Regions from separate parts of the Streptomyces sp. 5-10 genome, predicted to be linked through region 2. Evidence: riboswitches for the same ligand, from Rfam matches in the RefSeq annotation. Region 2 holds a riboswitch; the other holds the start of a gene.
What was found. A riboswitch is a leader RNA that binds a small molecule or an ion and turns the genes downstream of it on or off. The one in region 2 is predicted to bind ZMP and ZTP.
Positions count from the first base shown of each region.

Region 1: another riboswitch for ZMP and ZTP. It lies ahead of glyA (serine hydroxymethyltransferase); the one in region 2 lies ahead of IEJ02_RS01265 (bifunctional 5,10-methylenetetrahydrofolate dehydrogenase/5,10-methenyltetrahydrofolate cyclohydrolase).

Region 1 is NZ_JACVYG010000049.1:35,805-43,610, reverse strand. It holds gene IEJ02_RS37520 (Uma2 family endonuclease) at 29-601, opposite strand; gene IEJ02_RS37515 (carboxymuconolactone decarboxylase family protein) at 757-1,236, opposite strand; gene pdxR (MocR-like pyridoxine biosynthesis transcription factor PdxR) at 1,283-2,881, shown strand; gene IEJ02_RS37505 (hypothetical protein) at 3,010-3,360, shown strand; gene IEJ02_RS37500 (glutathionylspermidine synthase family protein) at 3,376-4,563, shown strand; gene rocD (ornithine--oxo-acid transaminase) at 4,575-5,795, opposite strand; ZMP/ZTP riboswitch at 5,828-5,925, shown strand; gene glyA (serine hydroxymethyltransferase) at 5,965-7,236, shown strand; partial or broken gene IEJ02_RS37485 (RNA polymerase sigma factor) at 7,593-7,806, opposite strand, start outside.
Region 2 is NZ_JACVYG010000001.1:259,486-267,291, reverse strand. It holds gene IEJ02_RS01280 (AlkA N-terminal domain-containing protein) at 155-1,672, opposite strand; gene IEJ02_RS01275 (hypothetical protein) at 1,876-2,196, shown strand; gene IEJ02_RS01270 (VOC family protein) at 2,546-2,974, shown strand; gene IEJ02_RS01265 (bifunctional 5,10-methylenetetrahydrofolate dehydrogenase/5,10-methenyltetrahydrofolate cyclohydrolase) at 3,046-3,927, opposite strand; ZMP/ZTP riboswitch at 3,950-4,036, opposite strand; gene IEJ02_RS01260 (hypothetical protein) at 4,202-4,438, shown strand; gene IEJ02_RS01255 (diaminopropionate ammonia-lyase) at 4,568-5,725, shown strand; gene IEJ02_RS01250 (hypothetical protein) at 5,844-5,984, shown strand; gene IEJ02_RS01245 (hypothetical protein) at 5,942-6,166, opposite strand; gene IEJ02_RS01240 (endonuclease I family protein) at 6,531-7,358, opposite strand; gene IEJ02_RS01235 (ribonuclease H family protein) at 7,586-7,806, shown strand, end outside.

The DNA of each region.
Region 1 (7,806 bases), on a different contig from region 2:
CGCGCCCAGGGCGGCCTGGGCGACCGGATTACTTGAGGAAGCCCGCGGTGTCGAGTGTGAGGCCGAGCGGTTCGGGGAGCGTCATCGGCTCCCCGAACGCCGCTCGGTGCTTATCCCGATAGCGGCCCTTTCCGTCCGGTACGGAGTACACGGTCGCGGAGCCCTCGTCGTCGTGCGGGTCGATCAGCAGATAGATCGGCACGTTGGAGTGGGCGTAGCCCTTGACCTTGTCCCCGAGGTCGCGCGCTCGTGTGGCGGGCGAGGTGATCTCGGCGACGAGCAGGACGTCATCCGCCTTGACCTGCCACTCCTCCATGCTCTTCAGCGCTTCCGACTCGCAGATGAGCAGGTCCGGGATGAACCTCTCCTCCGTCGCGGGGAGGAAGACCGTTGTGGTGTTGGTAATGCGCCATTGCGCTGGTACCTCGCGGACGAGCTGGAGGTTCAGCTCGCTGAAGATCCAGTTGTGGAAATTCGCAGGCGTCGGTGAGATGACGATCTCCCCCCCGATGAGTTCTGCCCGCATCCCATCCGGCAGCTCCAGCTGGGCATGGATATCGAGCAGATTTGCGAACTCTTGGTCGGGCAGTGGCGCCGTCATCACGAGACCTCCCATTGGTGGGTCCCCCTTCTGGCTGTGTTGCCTTCGTGCCGTACTGCCATGCGGGGGCCTGTCACCATCATGCGTTACGCGATGACTCCGATGTCGGATAACGGTCCCCCGTCGTCGTCAATAACGACGACGGGGGCAGATGGTCACACGGTCGGCTTGTAGGCGCCGGGGGTCATGCGGGTGGTCACACCGATCCGGTTCCAGGCGTTGATGGTGAAGATCAGGGCGATGACCTGGGCCAGCTCCCGCTCCTCGAAGTGCTTGGCGGCCTGCTCGTACACCTCGTCCGGGACGAAGCCGTCGGTCAGGACGGTGACGGCCTCGGTCAGGGCGAGGGCGGCCTGCTCCTTCTCGGTGTAGAGGTGGTCGGCCTCCTCCCAGGCGCTGAGGAGGTAGAGGCGCTCCTCGGACTCGCCCGCCGCGCGGGCGTCCTTGGTGTGCATGTCGATGCAGAAGGCGCAGCGGTTGAGCTGGGAGGCGCGGACCTTGACCAGCTCGGCCAGCGTCGGGTCGACGCCCTTTCTGGCGGCCGCGTCCAGGTTGACCATGGCCTTGTAGACCTCGGGAGCGGCCTTGGCGAACTGCATCCGGGGTCCGTGCGTGTGGGAAGTTCCGGTCGTCATGCCTCCACGCTAGAGGCCGGGCGGCCCAGGGGTATGGTCCATTTCCATGGCGGATTCATGGGCCACTCCGAGCGGCGGACCCGGACAGCGGACAGACGGCTCCGGGCAGCGGGCGGGCGGCTCCGGACACCGGGCCGACGCCGGGGAGCGGGTGGGCGAGCCCGGGCAGCGGGCGGGCGGCCCGGCCGGGCCGGGTGCGCATCCGGGCGGCTCGGCCGGGCCGGGGACGGACCTCCATCTGGATCTGCCGCGGGGCGGCGGGACCGGGGTGCGGGACGCGCTCATCCGCGCCCTGCGCGACGCCGTCCGCGGCGGGCGGCTCGCCCCGGGCACCCGGCTGCCCTCCTCCCGCTCCCTCGCCGCCGACCTCGGCATCGCCCGGAACACCGTGGCCGACGCCTATGGGGAGCTGGTGGCCGAGGGCTGGCTGACGGCCCGGCAGGGCTCGGGCACCCGGGTCGCCCGGCGCGTCGTGCCGCCCGAGCCCGCGCCGCCGCGCACACCCCCGCCCGCCGCCGTGGCCGCCGCCCGGCCCACCTACGATCTGCGGCCCGGCCAGCCCGATGTCTCGGCCTTCCCCCGGTCCGCCTGGCTCTCCGCGGCCCGGCGCGCCCTGACCGCCGCGCCGAACGACGCCTTCGGCTACGGCCACCCCGCCGGACGGCCCGAGCTGCGGCGGGTCCTGGCCGACTATCTGGCGCGCGCCCGCGGGGTGCGGGCCGCGCCCGAACGGATCGTGGTCTGCGCGGGGTTCGTCCAGGGGCTGGCCCTGCTCAGCAGGGTGCGGGCGAGGGCCGGACACCGTGAGGCGGGCGTGGAGTCCTACGGGCTCGACGTGCACTGGAACGTGATGCGCGGGGCCGGGCTGCGCACCGTGCCGCTGCCGGTCGATCAGCAGGGCGCGCGGACGGCGGAGCTGGACCGGTCGGCCGGGCTGCGGACGGTCCTGCTCACCCCGGCGCATCAGTTCCCCACCGGGGTTTCGCTGCACCCCGACCGGCGCGCCGCCGTGGTCGACTGGGCGTCCCGAGTGGGCGGGCTGGTGCTGGAGGACGACTACGACGGGGAGTTCCGCTACGACCGCCAGCCGGTCGGGGCGCTCCAGGGGCTCGACCCCGAGCATGTGGTCTATCTGGGCACCGCCAGTAAGAGCCTGGCGCCCGCGCTGCGGCTGGCCTGGATGGTGGTGCCGGACCATCTGATGGACGACCTCCTGGCGGTCAAGGGAACGGGGGAGTGGCAGTCGGGCGCGCTGGACCAGCTGACGCTCGCGGAGTTCATCGACTCCGGGGCGTACGACCGCCATGTGCGCGGTATGCGGATGCGCTACCGGCGCCGCCGCGACCAGCTGGTGGCGGCGCTCGCCGAACGCGCCCCGCGGGTGCGGGTCACGGGTATCGCGGCGGGGCTGCACGCGGTGCTCCAACTGCCGCCGGGCACCGAACGGTCCGTGGTGCAGGGCGCGGCCTGGCAGGGCCTGGCCCTGGAGGGGCTGTCCCGCTACCGCTACCGGGAGCAAGGGGAGCCGGACGAGCCGGGACCGGGCCCGGACGCGCGGCCGGACGCGCTGGTCTTCGCCTATGGCGCCCCGCCCGACCACGCCTTCACGGGCGCTCTGGAGGCGCTGTGCCGGGTGCTGCCATGAAGGCCACGCCTCCGTTGCCCTAAGGTGGGCGGTCGCGGTCCCGGGGACCCGGGGAGAGGACGGCCCCGGGCGGGACGACGGCCTCGGGGGACACGACGGCCCCGGGGGAGCGGAACGGGGAGACGGGGATGGAACGGAAGACGACGCGGCGGCTGCGGTCGAGCACGGTGATCCTGGGCGGTATGGGCGCGCTGGCGGCGGCGCTCACCTCCTGTGGTTCGGAACCGGACAAGCGCTGTGTGGACCGGAACAGCTATGACGCGGTGAACGGCTACCGGGTCGTCGACTCCAGCGCCTGCAAGGGCTCTTCGTCCACCACGGGCGGCAAGGGCAAGAAGAGCCGGGGCACATCGCGCGTGGACGGCGAGTGGTACTACGACTCCGACGTCAGCGGCCGCTGGGCGGACTACGGCACCTTCGACAAGAGCAAGGCGGCCGACCGGGGCGGCTTCGGCTGCTCGGGCTCCGGCGGCGGCTGAGCGGACCGGCCCACGATGAAGCGCCACACCATCGACCCCCGCCCCGACTGGCAGTCCACGGTGGAGGAGCAGGGGGTCATCTATCCGCTGACCCGCTACCCGGACGGCTCGCTGCGCCCCTACTGGGACGAGAGCGCCTACTACGCCTTCTCGCTGCCCGAGGTCGAGGCGCTGGAGGAGGTCGTCGAGGAGCTGCACCGGATGTCGCTGGCCGCCGCCGCCCATATCGTCGAGACCGGCCGCTTCGCCGACCTGGGCATCGACGATCCACGGCTGGCCGGGCTGATCGCCGAGTCCTGGCACCGCAGGGCCGAACAGCCCAGCGTCTACGGCCGGTTCGACCTGCGCTACGACGGTGAGTCGGGCCCGGCGAAGCTGCTGGAGTACAACGCCGACACACCCACCTCGCTGGTGGAGGCGGCCAGCGCGCAGTGGTTCTGGATGGAGGACCGCTTCCCGGGCGCCGACCAGTGGAACTCCCTCCATGAACGGCTGGTGGACGCCTGGCGCGCCCAGGCGGCGCTGCTGCCGCCGGGGACGCCCCTGTACTTCGCCCATTCGGCCGGGGACGAGCTGGGCGAGGACCTGATGACGGTGGCCTACCTCCGCGAGACGGCCGAGCAGGCCGGGCTGAGGACCGAGGCGATCTCCATGGAGGACATCGGCTGGGAACGGCTGTCGGGCCGCTTCGTGGACAAGCGGTTCCGCTTCATCCGGAGCTGCTTCAAGCTCTACCCCTGGGAGTGGCTGGCCACCGACCGGTTCGGCCCGCATGTGCTGGACACGCTGGACAACGGGGGCGGCACCGGATCCACCCTGTGGATCGAACCGGCCTGGAAGATGCTGCTGTCCAACAAGGCGCTGCTGGCCGTGTTGTGGGAGCTCTTCCCGGACCACCCCCATCTGCTGCCCGCCTACCTCGACGGCCCCCGGGAGCTGGCCCGCACCACCGGCTATGTGGCCAAACCGCTGCTGGGCCGCGAGGGCGCCGGAGTCACCGTGCATCCGCCGGGCGAGGAGCCCGTCGTACGCGACGAGCCGTGCTGCTACCAGGAACTGGCGCCGCTGCCCGACTTCGACGGCAACCGCGTGGTGCTCGGCACCTGGGTGGTCGAGGGCGAGTCGGCGGGGCTCGGCATCCGCGAGTCGGCGGGGCTGGTGACGGACGAGTACGCGCGCTTCATCCCGCATGTCATCCTCTGAGCGACACCGGATCATTCGGCCAGCACCGCCCTCAGCTGATCCAGCGCCCACTCCAGATCCTCCTCGCTGATCACCAGGGGCGGGGCGATCCGGATCGTGGCGCCATGGGTGTCCTTGACCAGCACTCCGCGGTCCATCAGCCGCTCGGAGACCTGCCGCCCGGTGCCCCGCGACGGGTCGATGTCCACCCCCGCCCACAGCCCCCGGCCGCGCACCTCCCGGACCCCCTTTCCTCGCAGCAGCCCCAGCTCCCGGTGGAGCAGCCCGCCCAGCGTGGCCGAGTGGCGCTGGAACTCCCCGGTCCGCACCATCGCGATGACCTCCAGGGCGACCGCGCAGGCGAGCGGGGAGCCGCCGAAGGTGGAGCCGTGCTCCCCGGGGCGGTGCACCCCCAGCACCTCGCGGGAGGACACCACCGCCGACACCGGCACCACCCCGCCGCCCAGCGCCTTGCCCAGCACATAGACATCGGGGACCACGCCCTCGTGCTCACAGGCGAAGGTGGTGCCGGTGCGGCCGAGGCCCGACTGGATCTCATCGGCGATGAACAGCACGTTCCGCTCCCGGGTCAGCTCCCGGACCCCGGCCAGATAGCCGGGCGGCGGCACCACCACCCCCGCCTCGCCCTGGATCGGCTCCAGCAGCACGGCGACCGTCTCCTCGGGCGCGGCGTCGAGCGCCGCCGCCATCGCCGCCAGATCCCCGTACGGCACGATCGAGAACCCCGGGGTGAACGGGCCGTGGTCGGCGCGGGCCTCCGGGTCGGTGGAGAAGCTGATCAGGGTGGTCGTCCGGCCGTGGAAGTTGTTCCCGGCGGCGATGATCCTGGCCCGGCCGTCCGGGACGCCCTTGATCCGATAGCCCCATTTGCGGGCGGTCTTGACGGCCGTCTCCACCGCCTCCGCGCCCGTGTTCATGGGCAGCACCATCTCCATGCCGCACAGCTCGGCCAGCTCGGAGCAGAAGGCGCCGAAGCGGTCGTGGTGGAACGCGCGGGAGGTGAGGGTGACCCGGTCCAGCTGGGCCTTGGCGGCCTCGATCAGCCGGCGGTTGCGATGCCCGAAGTTGAGCGCCGAGTATCCGGCGAGCAGATCCAGATAGCGGCGGCCCTCCACATCGGTCATCCAGGCGCCTTCGGCGGACGCGACGACGACCGGCAGCGGACGGTAGTTGTGCGCGCCATGGGCCTCGGCGGCGGCGATGGCCCGCTCCGAGGGGCGTCCCGGTCCCATCTTGTCCTCCTTGTCTCACTAGCTAGAGTGGGGGTGCGCATCGTGACTGGCGAGCCGAGCGTGGAACCGACCACGAGGAAGCGATGCGCGGCCATAGCGCCACGAGGTGCCGCCCGCCTGGGCACCCCGGGACACGACCGGACCGTCACCGATCGCCCCGGAGGACTCGATGAGCCTGCCCCTGTCCCATCCCGCCCTTCTCGCCGCCGACCCCGAACTCGCCTCCCTCGTCGGCTCCGAGGAGCTGCTGCAGTCCGAGACCCTGCGCCTGATCCCGAGCGAGAACTATGTCTCCGCCGCCGTCCTGGAGGCCTCCGGGACGGTGCTGCAGAACAAGTACAGCGAGGGCTACGCGGGCCGCCGCTACTACGAGGGCCAGCAGGTCATCGACCAGGTGGAGACCCTGGCGATCAACCGGGCCAAGGCCGTTTTCGGCGCCGAGCACGCCAATGTCCAGCCCTACTCCGGCTCGCCCGCCAACCTCGCGGTCTATCTGGCCTTCGCCCGGCCGGGTGACACCGTGATGGGCATGTCACTGCCCATGGGCGGTCATCTCACCCACGGCTGGGGCGTCTCCGCCACTGGCGCCTGGTTCCGCGGCGTCCAGTACGGGGTGCGGCAGGACACCGGCGCGATCGACTTCGACCAGGTGCGCCAGCTGGCCCGCGAGGAGCGGCCCAAGCTGATCTTCTGCGGTGGCACGGCGGTGCCCCGCACGATCGACTTCGCCGCCTTCGCGGAGATCGCCCGCGAGGTGGACGCGGTGCTCGTGGCCGATATCGCGCATATCGCCGGTCTGATCGCGGGCGGCGTCCACCCCTCGCCCGTCCCGCACGCCGATGTCATCTCCACCACCACCCATAAGACGCTCCGGGGTCCGCGCGGCGCGATGCTGATGTCGCGCGAGACCCATGCCAAGGCCATCGACAAGGCCGTCTTCCCCGGGCTCCAGGGCGGTCCGCACAACCAGACCACCGCCGCCATCGCGGTGGCCCTGCACGAGGCCGCCCAGCCCGCCTTCCGTGACTACGCCCGGGCCGTGGTCGCCAACGCCAAGGCGCTCGCCGAGGAACTGCTCGCCCGCGGCTTCGATCTGGTCTCCGGCGGCACCGACAACCATCTGATCCTGATGGACCTGACGCCCAAGGAGGTGCCGGGCAAGGTCGCGGCCAAGGCCCTGGACCAGGCCGGGATCGTGGTGAACTACAACACCGTGCCCTACGACCCGCGCAAGCCCTTCGACCCCTCCGGCATCCGGATCGGCACCCCCTCCCTCACCTCGCGCGGTCTGTCCACCGGGCACATGCCCGCCGTGGCCGACTGGATCGACCGCGGGGTGACCGCCGCGAAGGGCGGTGACGAGGGCGCCCTCATCAAGATCAGGGCCGAGGTGTCCGAGCTGATGGCGGCCTACCCGGCGCCCGGTCTGCCGACCGGCTGACCCCCGGCGCGGGGCCCTGCCCGGCCTCCAGGCCGGGCAGTGGCCGCCACCACTGCTCCTCCCGGATCCGGTCGTCGTCGGCCACCGGCACCGGCAGGCCCACGATCCGGGCGAGCACCCGCTCGACCAGCGTCTCCCCGCCCTCCGGCGGGACGCCGTCCTCCGACGCCCCCGGGAGCGCGCCGCCCTCCGGTTCCATGCCGTCCTCCGGCTCCATGCCGCCCGCCCGCGACACGCCGTGCCGCGGCGGTCCGCCGGACGGCGGTATCCCCGGCCCCCGTCCGAGCGCCCGCAGCTCTCCGGGCAGCCCTTCCTCGGCCATCTCCTTCGCCTCCCCACTCCATCTCATCGGCCGTCTCCCTCTCGGTCTCCGACGGCTCCGACGGCCCCAGCAGCCGCTCCAGCCGTCTCAGGGCGCGGCTCAGCCGCGATTTCACCGTGCCGCGCGGCCAGCCCAGCGCCTGCGCGGTCTCCCCCTCGTCCAGATCCAGCAGATAGCGGTAGATCACCACCCGCCGCTGCGGCTCGCTCAGCTCCTCCAGCGCGGCCAGCAGCCGCGCCCGCCGCTCG
Region 2 (7,806 bases):
TCACGCCGGGGTCATCGACCTCACGGCGATGTCATCGGGACGTTCCCGGCGATGAGTTGGCGGGCGCGGTGCCGCTCGGCGGATGTCTCCGAGCGGGTGTCTCGCAGTGGGCGGATCGCAGCGGGTGTATCGCAGTGGGTGTCTCCCGGCGGGATCACGCGGGCCGGGGCCGCGGGGCGTTCCAGAGGTGGTGCATGGCGTACGAGCGCCAGGGGCGCCAGCCCTCGGAGTCCTCCAGATGGGCCCCGGCGCCGCGGGCCCCGGCCCGTACGGCGACATCCGACTCCAGCAGCACATCGGGGTCGCTCAGCGCCCGCATCCGGATGTAACCGGATGTCCAGGGGCCGATGCCGCGCAGCCCCAGCAGCTCCTTCTCGGTCCGGTCGCGGTCGGCGCCCGCGTCCAGCCGCACCGTGCCGTCCGCGAGCGCGGCGGCCAGCGTGCGCAGCGTGGCGCGCCGGCTCTCCGGCATGCCGAGCTCGCCGAGCGGCGCCTCGGCCAGGTCCTCCGCGCGCGGGAAGAGATGGGTGAGCCCGCCGTCGGGCCGCTCCAGGGGCTTGCCGTACGCGGCGATCAGCCCATCGCCCAGCACGCGCCCGGCGGCCACCGAGATCTGCTGGCCGAGCACGGCGCGAAGGGCGAGCTCATGCGGGTCGGCGGTGCCCGGCGAACGCAGCCCCGGTCGCGCGGCCACCAGCGGCGCGAGCGCGGCATCGGCGCCGAGGCGCTCGGCGACCGCGTACGGATCGGCGTCCAGGTCGAACAGGCGCCGGATCCGCTGGATGGCGGTGGTCAGATCGCGCAGCTCGGTCAGGCGCAGCCGGCATTCCAGCCAGCCGTCGCCGGGCCGTTCGTCGACCTCGACGATGGCGCAGGCGTGCGGCAGCCGCAGCGTACGGCGGTAGGTCCGGGCGCCCGGCGTACCCACCATCTCCTCCAGGCCGGTGAGGGCACGCCGGGCGAGGTAGTCGAAGACCTGCGTGGTGTCGTACGGACCGCGGTAGGCGAGCCGCAGCGGCACCCCGGCCGTTCCGCCGCCGGCCCCGCAGCTGGTCCCGCCGTTGGCCCCCAGCACCCCGCCGGGCGCCCCCGCGGACCCGGACCGGGAAGACTTCTCCGGCCTGGCGGCGCGCAGTTCGGTGGGGGTGGCGGCGTAGATCTCGCGCAGGGTGTCATTGAACTGCCGGACGCTGGAGAACCCGGCCGCGAACGCGATCTCCGAGGCCCGCAGCGCGGTGGTCTGCAGCAGGATGCGCGCGGTGTGGGCGCGCTGGGCGCGGGCGAGCGCCACCGGCCCGGCACCGAGCTCGGCGGTCAGCTGCCGCTGCACCTGCCGAGCGCTGTACCCGAGCCGCGAGGCGAGCCCGGACACCCCCTCCCGGTCCACCACCCCGTCCCCGATCATCCGCATGGCGCGGCCGACGGCGTCCGCCCGCGCGTTCCAGTCGGCGGAGCCGGGCACGGCGTCCGGCCGGCAGCGGCGGCAGGCCCGGAACCCCGCGCCCTGCGCGGCGGCCGAGGTCGGGAAGAACCGGACGTTCTTGCGCCGGGGCGTGGTGGCGGGGCAGCTCGGCCGGCAGTAGATCCCGGTCGTGGCGACGCCGAAGAAGAACTCGCCGTCGAACCGCGCGTCGCGGCTGCACACCGCCTCGTACCTGCTGTCGTCGCTCATCACACCTCCACTGTGCGCCCTGGGAGGGGAGGTGTGCTGGCGGAAATCGGACATGGCGCTCGCGGCTCGGCTCCGTGGCGACCGGGGCCGGGCCGGGGGGAATCGTGCGGCCGTGGGGGAGGGGCGTGCGCGGTCCGGTGCCGCGGGTGTCCGGCGCATAGCAGGGGGCTTCGCCCCTGGACGGGTCTTGGGCGGAGCCCCGGTTGTACGGGCCGCTCCTGCGCGGTCTCGCCGCTCACGAGCGCACCGGCACCGTCCAGCGTGGCGACCCGCGCGGGGTCGGCAGGCCCGGCCGCGCCGTCGTACGCGCGCACATAGCCGGCGCCGGTCTCGTCGCGGTCGCCCGTCTCCAGCCTGGTCAGGGCCTCGCGCAGTTGCTCAAGACTGTGACGCCGAGCGGCCAGGTGGTCCGCGTCCCCGTCGTCGGCGGCGGGGTCGCGCCAGTGGCGTTCGATGAGGGCGCGGATCGCCTCCAGCGGAGTGTGGTGGCTGGTGTGTCGATGTCGTCGCCGTCATGGGTGTAGTAGGAGGCGACGCCATCACAGGTCGATCCGTCGTCGGACCACAACCCGTAGTGCAGCCCGTCCGACCCGCCGTGCAGAAAGGTCTGCCGTTGCAGCTCCAGTGCGGTGGACGACTGTCGTCCGGAGTCGCGGCGTCACGGAGTAACGGAGTAACGGAGTCAGACCGTCGATGGTAAGTTCGGTGACGTGACTGCCGGGTCGGCCATGGGCCACGCACGAGTGAGGCGCCCGGCCTCGGCGTGAGCGCGAGGCGGGCCAGAGCCCCGCCATTTCCTCCGTGTCCTTCCTCCTGGCGCCCGTACGTGGCGCCTGTTCCAGCGGATTCCACGATGCGGAGACACCACCACCGATGCCACACCACGCCCAGCCCCAGCACGACTCCGAGCCCCCGGCCACCGCCGTCCAGCTGAACCACACCGCCGTCTACGCCCACGACCGGCAGCTGTCCGCCGAGTTCATCGCCGCGATCCTGGGAGTGGAGGTGGGAGCGCCGTTCGGCCCGTTTCTGCCCGTCGACCTCGGCAACGGCGTGACACTCGACTACTACGAGAAGCGCGACGAGCCCATACAGCCGCAGCACTACGCGTTCCTCGTGCCCGATGAGCGGTTCGACGCGATGATCACCCGTCTGGAAGCGGTCGGCGTCACCTACTACGCCGACCCCAACCACACCGACCCCGGCCGGATCAACCGTCTCTTCGGCGGCCGTGGCGCGTACTTCGACGATCCCAGCGGCCACAACATGGAGATCATCACCCGGCCCTACATCCGACCTTAGCCACCGGCTCTGGCCACGGGGCCAGCAGCCACAGGGGCGTCCGAAAGGGCGCCCCCACGGTGGCCGACCGCTCAGCATTCCGCCCGTACGTCCGTCGTCGCACCCGTCTGCTGCCGGGCGGCGTCCACGGTCTGTGCCAGCAGGACGGCGATGGTCATGGGCCCCACCCCGCCCGGCACCGGGGTGATCAGCCGGGCACGTTCACACGCGGAATCGAAGTCGACATCGCCGACGTTGCCGGGGTTGTATCCGGCATCGATCACCACGGCGCCCGGCTTGATGTCCTCGCCACGGATGAGCCGGGGCCGGCCCACCGCCGCCACGACGACATCCGCTTCCCGGAGCACCGCGCCCAGGTCGGCGGTCCTGGAGTGGCAATACGTCACCGTCGCGTCCCGGTCCAGCAGGAGCATTCCCACGGGCTTGCCCAGGATCGGACTGCGGCCCACCACCACCGCGTGCCGCCCCGCGAGCTCGACGCGGTACTCGTCCAGGAGACGCATGATCCCTCCGGGAGTGCACGACGTGAACCCCGGCAACCCGAAGCTCATCGCCCCGAAGGAGTTCATGGTGACGCCGTCGACATCCTTCTCGGGAGCGATGGCCTCGAACGCCGCCCGCTCATCGATATGAGCACCGACGGGATGCTGCAGCAGGATGCCGTGCACGTCGGGGTCCTGGGACAGAGAACCGAGGGTGTCGACCAACTCCGCGGTCGTCGTGGCGGCCGGCAAGCCGACGAACCGCGATGCGATCCCCGCCTTGGCGCAACGCGCGCGTTTCATGCGGACGTACGTGGCCGAGGCGGGATCCTCGCCCACCAGCACCGTTGCCAGGCAGGGAGTGACTCCCGTACGTCGAGTGATCTCCGAAGCGTGGCCCGCCGCTTCCGCCACGATGCGCCGGGCGAGACCGGCGCCATCCATGAGCTGGGCCGTCTGTGTCGAGGACAAGGTCGCCTCCCAGGCGTTACCGACTACTCGCCCAGGCGCACGGCATCGACCCGATCGTCAGGCCGCTCCCCGGTGGTGCTCCACCTCAGCGCCAGTCACGGCCCGGACATACTGTAGGGCACCCCGGACGACCCTTGCCGGGCGTTTTTCTCTCCTTCTCCCGCCGCCGTCCATCAGGCGTTTCCCCGCATATGAGCGAATGTGACCCCTGGCCGGACCATGATCCGATGCCCCCTAGACTGTCTCGCAATCCTCACGTTGATCGGAGCACGACATGCGTCGCCTTGCCCTTGCCCTCCTGGCATGTTCAGCCCTCACACTCGCCGGGTGCGCGCAGGACTTTGACCGGGGCCCTGATGGGACAGTCACCGACAAGGTCAAGGACGGGAAGAAGTTCTACCTGGTCGTCGATCCGGCCAAGGGCGGCGAGGAGAAGAAGTTCCGGGTCAGCAAGTACGACTACCACGATTGCAACCGTGGTTCGAAGTACCCCAAGTGCGTTGACGACTAAGGGCGATTGAGCCCGAGCGCACTCATCGTCGGCCCCGACCGCCCCAGCGGTCGGGGCCGACGCTCCAGACCGGGCGGCCGGGGGTTGGGGCGCTGGACCGATGGGAGGTACGGGCCGCACGCTGGCTGTGTGCCCGCATACGTTTCCTCCACCGCCGAGCCGCCGTGGTTCGCCCGGCCCGCCGCCCGGGCCTGGACCTGTCCGCCCGCCCCCACCGAGGTACGGGATTTCCACGCCTCCCTGTCCGGTTACGCCCCCACCCCGCTCACCGAACTCCCGCCGCTCGCCACCGAATTGGGGATCGGGCGGGTCTTCGTCAAGGACGAGTCGGGCCGTCTGGGCCTGCCCGCCTTCAAGGCCCTGGGCGCGTCCTGGGCCGTGCACCGCGCCCTCGCCGCACGAGCCGCACGGGCCGCACGGGCTGCACGGGCTGCACGGGCCGCACGCGGCGATGCCACCGCGCCCGTCACCCTGGTGAGCGCCACCGACGGCAACCACGGCCGCGCCGTGGCCCGGACGGCACGCCTGCTCGGCCACCGCGCCCGGATCTTCGTTCCACGCGGTGTCCATCCGGAGGCCGTGGCGGCCATCGCCGCGGAGGGGGCGGAGGTCTCCCAGGTCACGGGCGCGTACGACGAGGCAGTGCGCCAGGCCGCCGAGGCCGCCGTCGCACCGGACGCGCTCCTGGTCCAGGACACCGCCTGGCCCGGCTATGAACGGATACCGGGCTGGATCGTCGAGGGCTACTCCACCCTCTGCGCCGAAATCGACGAGCAACTCGCGGCCGCCGGAGCGGGGACACCCGACCTCATCGCCATCCCGGTGGGCGTGGGCTCGCTGGCCCACGCCGTCGTCACCCACTACCGCAGCCGCCCGGCCGGGCCGCCCACGGCACTGCTGTCGGTGGAACCCACGGCCGCCCCTTGCGTCATCGAGAGCCTGACACGTGGCGAGCCGGTCAGCGTCACCACCGGTGAGACCATCATGGCCGGACTGAACTGCGGCACCCCCTCCAGCATCGCCTGGCCCCGGCTGCGCGACGGTCTCGACGCGGCCATCGCCATCCCCGACGCCGCGAGCGCCCGCGCGGCGGGCGACCTCGCCCGGCTCGGCATCTCCAGCGGCCCCTGCGGCGCCGCCTCGCTCGCCGGACTGCGCGCCGCGCTCACCGGCGACGGCGCCGACGAGCGCCGCGCCGCACTGGGCCTCGGCCCCGCCTCCACCGTGGTGCTGCTGAGCACCGAGGGCAGCGCCGCCAACCCCGCCGCCACCACCGCGGACGCCTGAACACCCATCCGCATCCGACCACCCTCGGGTCCAACCGACCGTTCCCGGGAGCCAGAACATCACCAGCCCCACCTCCGACACCATCACCGTCGACGGCCACCGACTGTGGCAGTCGCCGATGGACCCCGCCGAGATCGGCGCGTACGACGACGAGCACACCGGGCTGCGCGGGGTGAACCGCCTGGCCCTCACCGACGCCGACGCCGCCGGGCGGCGTCAGGTCATCGCGTGGAGGGAGCAGGCCGGGCTGACGCCCTGACCGATCGCGACGGCCGCCTCGGCGGCGAGCTGACCCGCACCGGCTTCCACGGCCCCGCCGATGTACGTCTCGACCCGCCGTACGCCTACGTCGAGTGCCACCGCCGCGCTCTGCCCGACGGCGATGGTCTTCGTGCGTGGTGAATACGACGGGATCAGCCACAACCCGCGCGAGTACTCCACTCCCGAAGCGTGCACTCATGGTGTCAACGTCCTCGCGACCACCCTTCTCCGGCTGGCCACGCACGGCTCGTCCTGACGCGGGGGTGTCATCGGTGGCCGTGCCACGGCGCCGCAGCTCGATGGGCCCGCGTACGAACTGGGCGGGGTCGTCCAGGGCGGCGACGACCTCGTCCTGGACGCAGGCCGCCCATCGGGTGGTTCAGCCGCCAGAATTCCGCGACCTTCTCGCACTGCCTACCACAGGAGCCACGGCCGTTCGGGGCCTGGTGGTGGTCGCATTGGCATGTGACGGCCACCAGGACCGCGCCCCCGCCCCGGCGCGTGTGCCGGGGCAGGGGCGGGGCCACGGTGCGGCCACGCGGATTTACTTCCAGATGGAGTCGACCCACTCCGGGTGGTCGATGAACGGGTTCCGGTTGTGCTGGAACTTTTCGTAGATGACCTCGTTGCGGTTCTTCTCGAAGTCGTCGGGCGGGTCCTCGGCGCTCCACTGCTTCAGTACGGAGAGACGGCCGATGTTGGGCGCGGAGCCGTTGTCGACCTTGTCGTTGGGCTCGAGGTCGGGGAAGCCGTCCTCTCCGTCGTAGCGGACGGCCATGTAGAGGATCATCCGGGCGACATCGCCCTTGACCTGGTCACGCGGTTCGAAGGAGTCGTCGTCGGTGCGGTTGCCCGGGGCGTCGGGCACCTCCTCGCCGCCGTTGTCGAAGTCCTTGTTGCCGCGGGTGCTGTTCACCGTCACATTGGCCGGGCGCAGGTGGTGCAGATCGGTGCCGGGCCCGGTGGCCGTGCCGAAGTCGCCGTGTGACTTCGCCCAGACGTGCTCGCGGTTCCAGTCGTCGGGATTGCCGCCGCTCGCGTCCTTGGACTGGGAGCGGCCGGAGTAGAGGAGGATGACGTTCGACGGGTTGTCCGGGTCCTCGTCCGTGGACTTCAGCGCGTCCCACACCTCGTCGTAGGACAGCTTGGTCTGCTCGCTGATGATCGTGTGCAGCGCCGACTTCAGCTCCGGGCCGCTCTTGCCCGTCGCGTCCTGGTAGTAGTCGTCGGGCGCCTGCACGGCCGTGGGCCGGGTGGTGTCCGCCGTGGCCGGTGTGTCGGCGGCGGCGACCGAAGGGGCGGCCACACCGGCCGCGGCCACGACGGCCAGCAGGGGGAGGCGCCGTGACCGGCGCGGGCGATGAGTGGACATGATGTGGGGGGTGTCCTCTCCGAGACGAGTACCCGGACCGCCAACTGGCGCCGCGGGTACGGACGTTCAAGGCACAAGCTCTCGGAGACTCGCATGTGTGACGCCCGAACGTGTGTACGTCATGTGCCCGTTCAGCGTGAATCCGGTGAACGCCCCGGGGGGTGCGGAACGGGCCGACCGACGGGTCTGCCGTCGGGCCGGATCAGCGGAGCTGGCAGTATCGGCGTATGGCTGAACAGATCATCGCCGCGTGTGACGGGGCATCGAAGGGAAACCCCGGGCCCGCGGCCTGGGCATGGGTCATCGCGGGCACCGACGGTGAGGTGGAGCGCTGGGAGGCCGGGCCGCTGGGCACCGCGACCAACAACGTCGCCGAGCTGACCGCGCTGCGAGAGCTGCTGGAGTCCACCGACGCGGGCGTGCCGCTGGAGGTGCGCATGGACTCCCA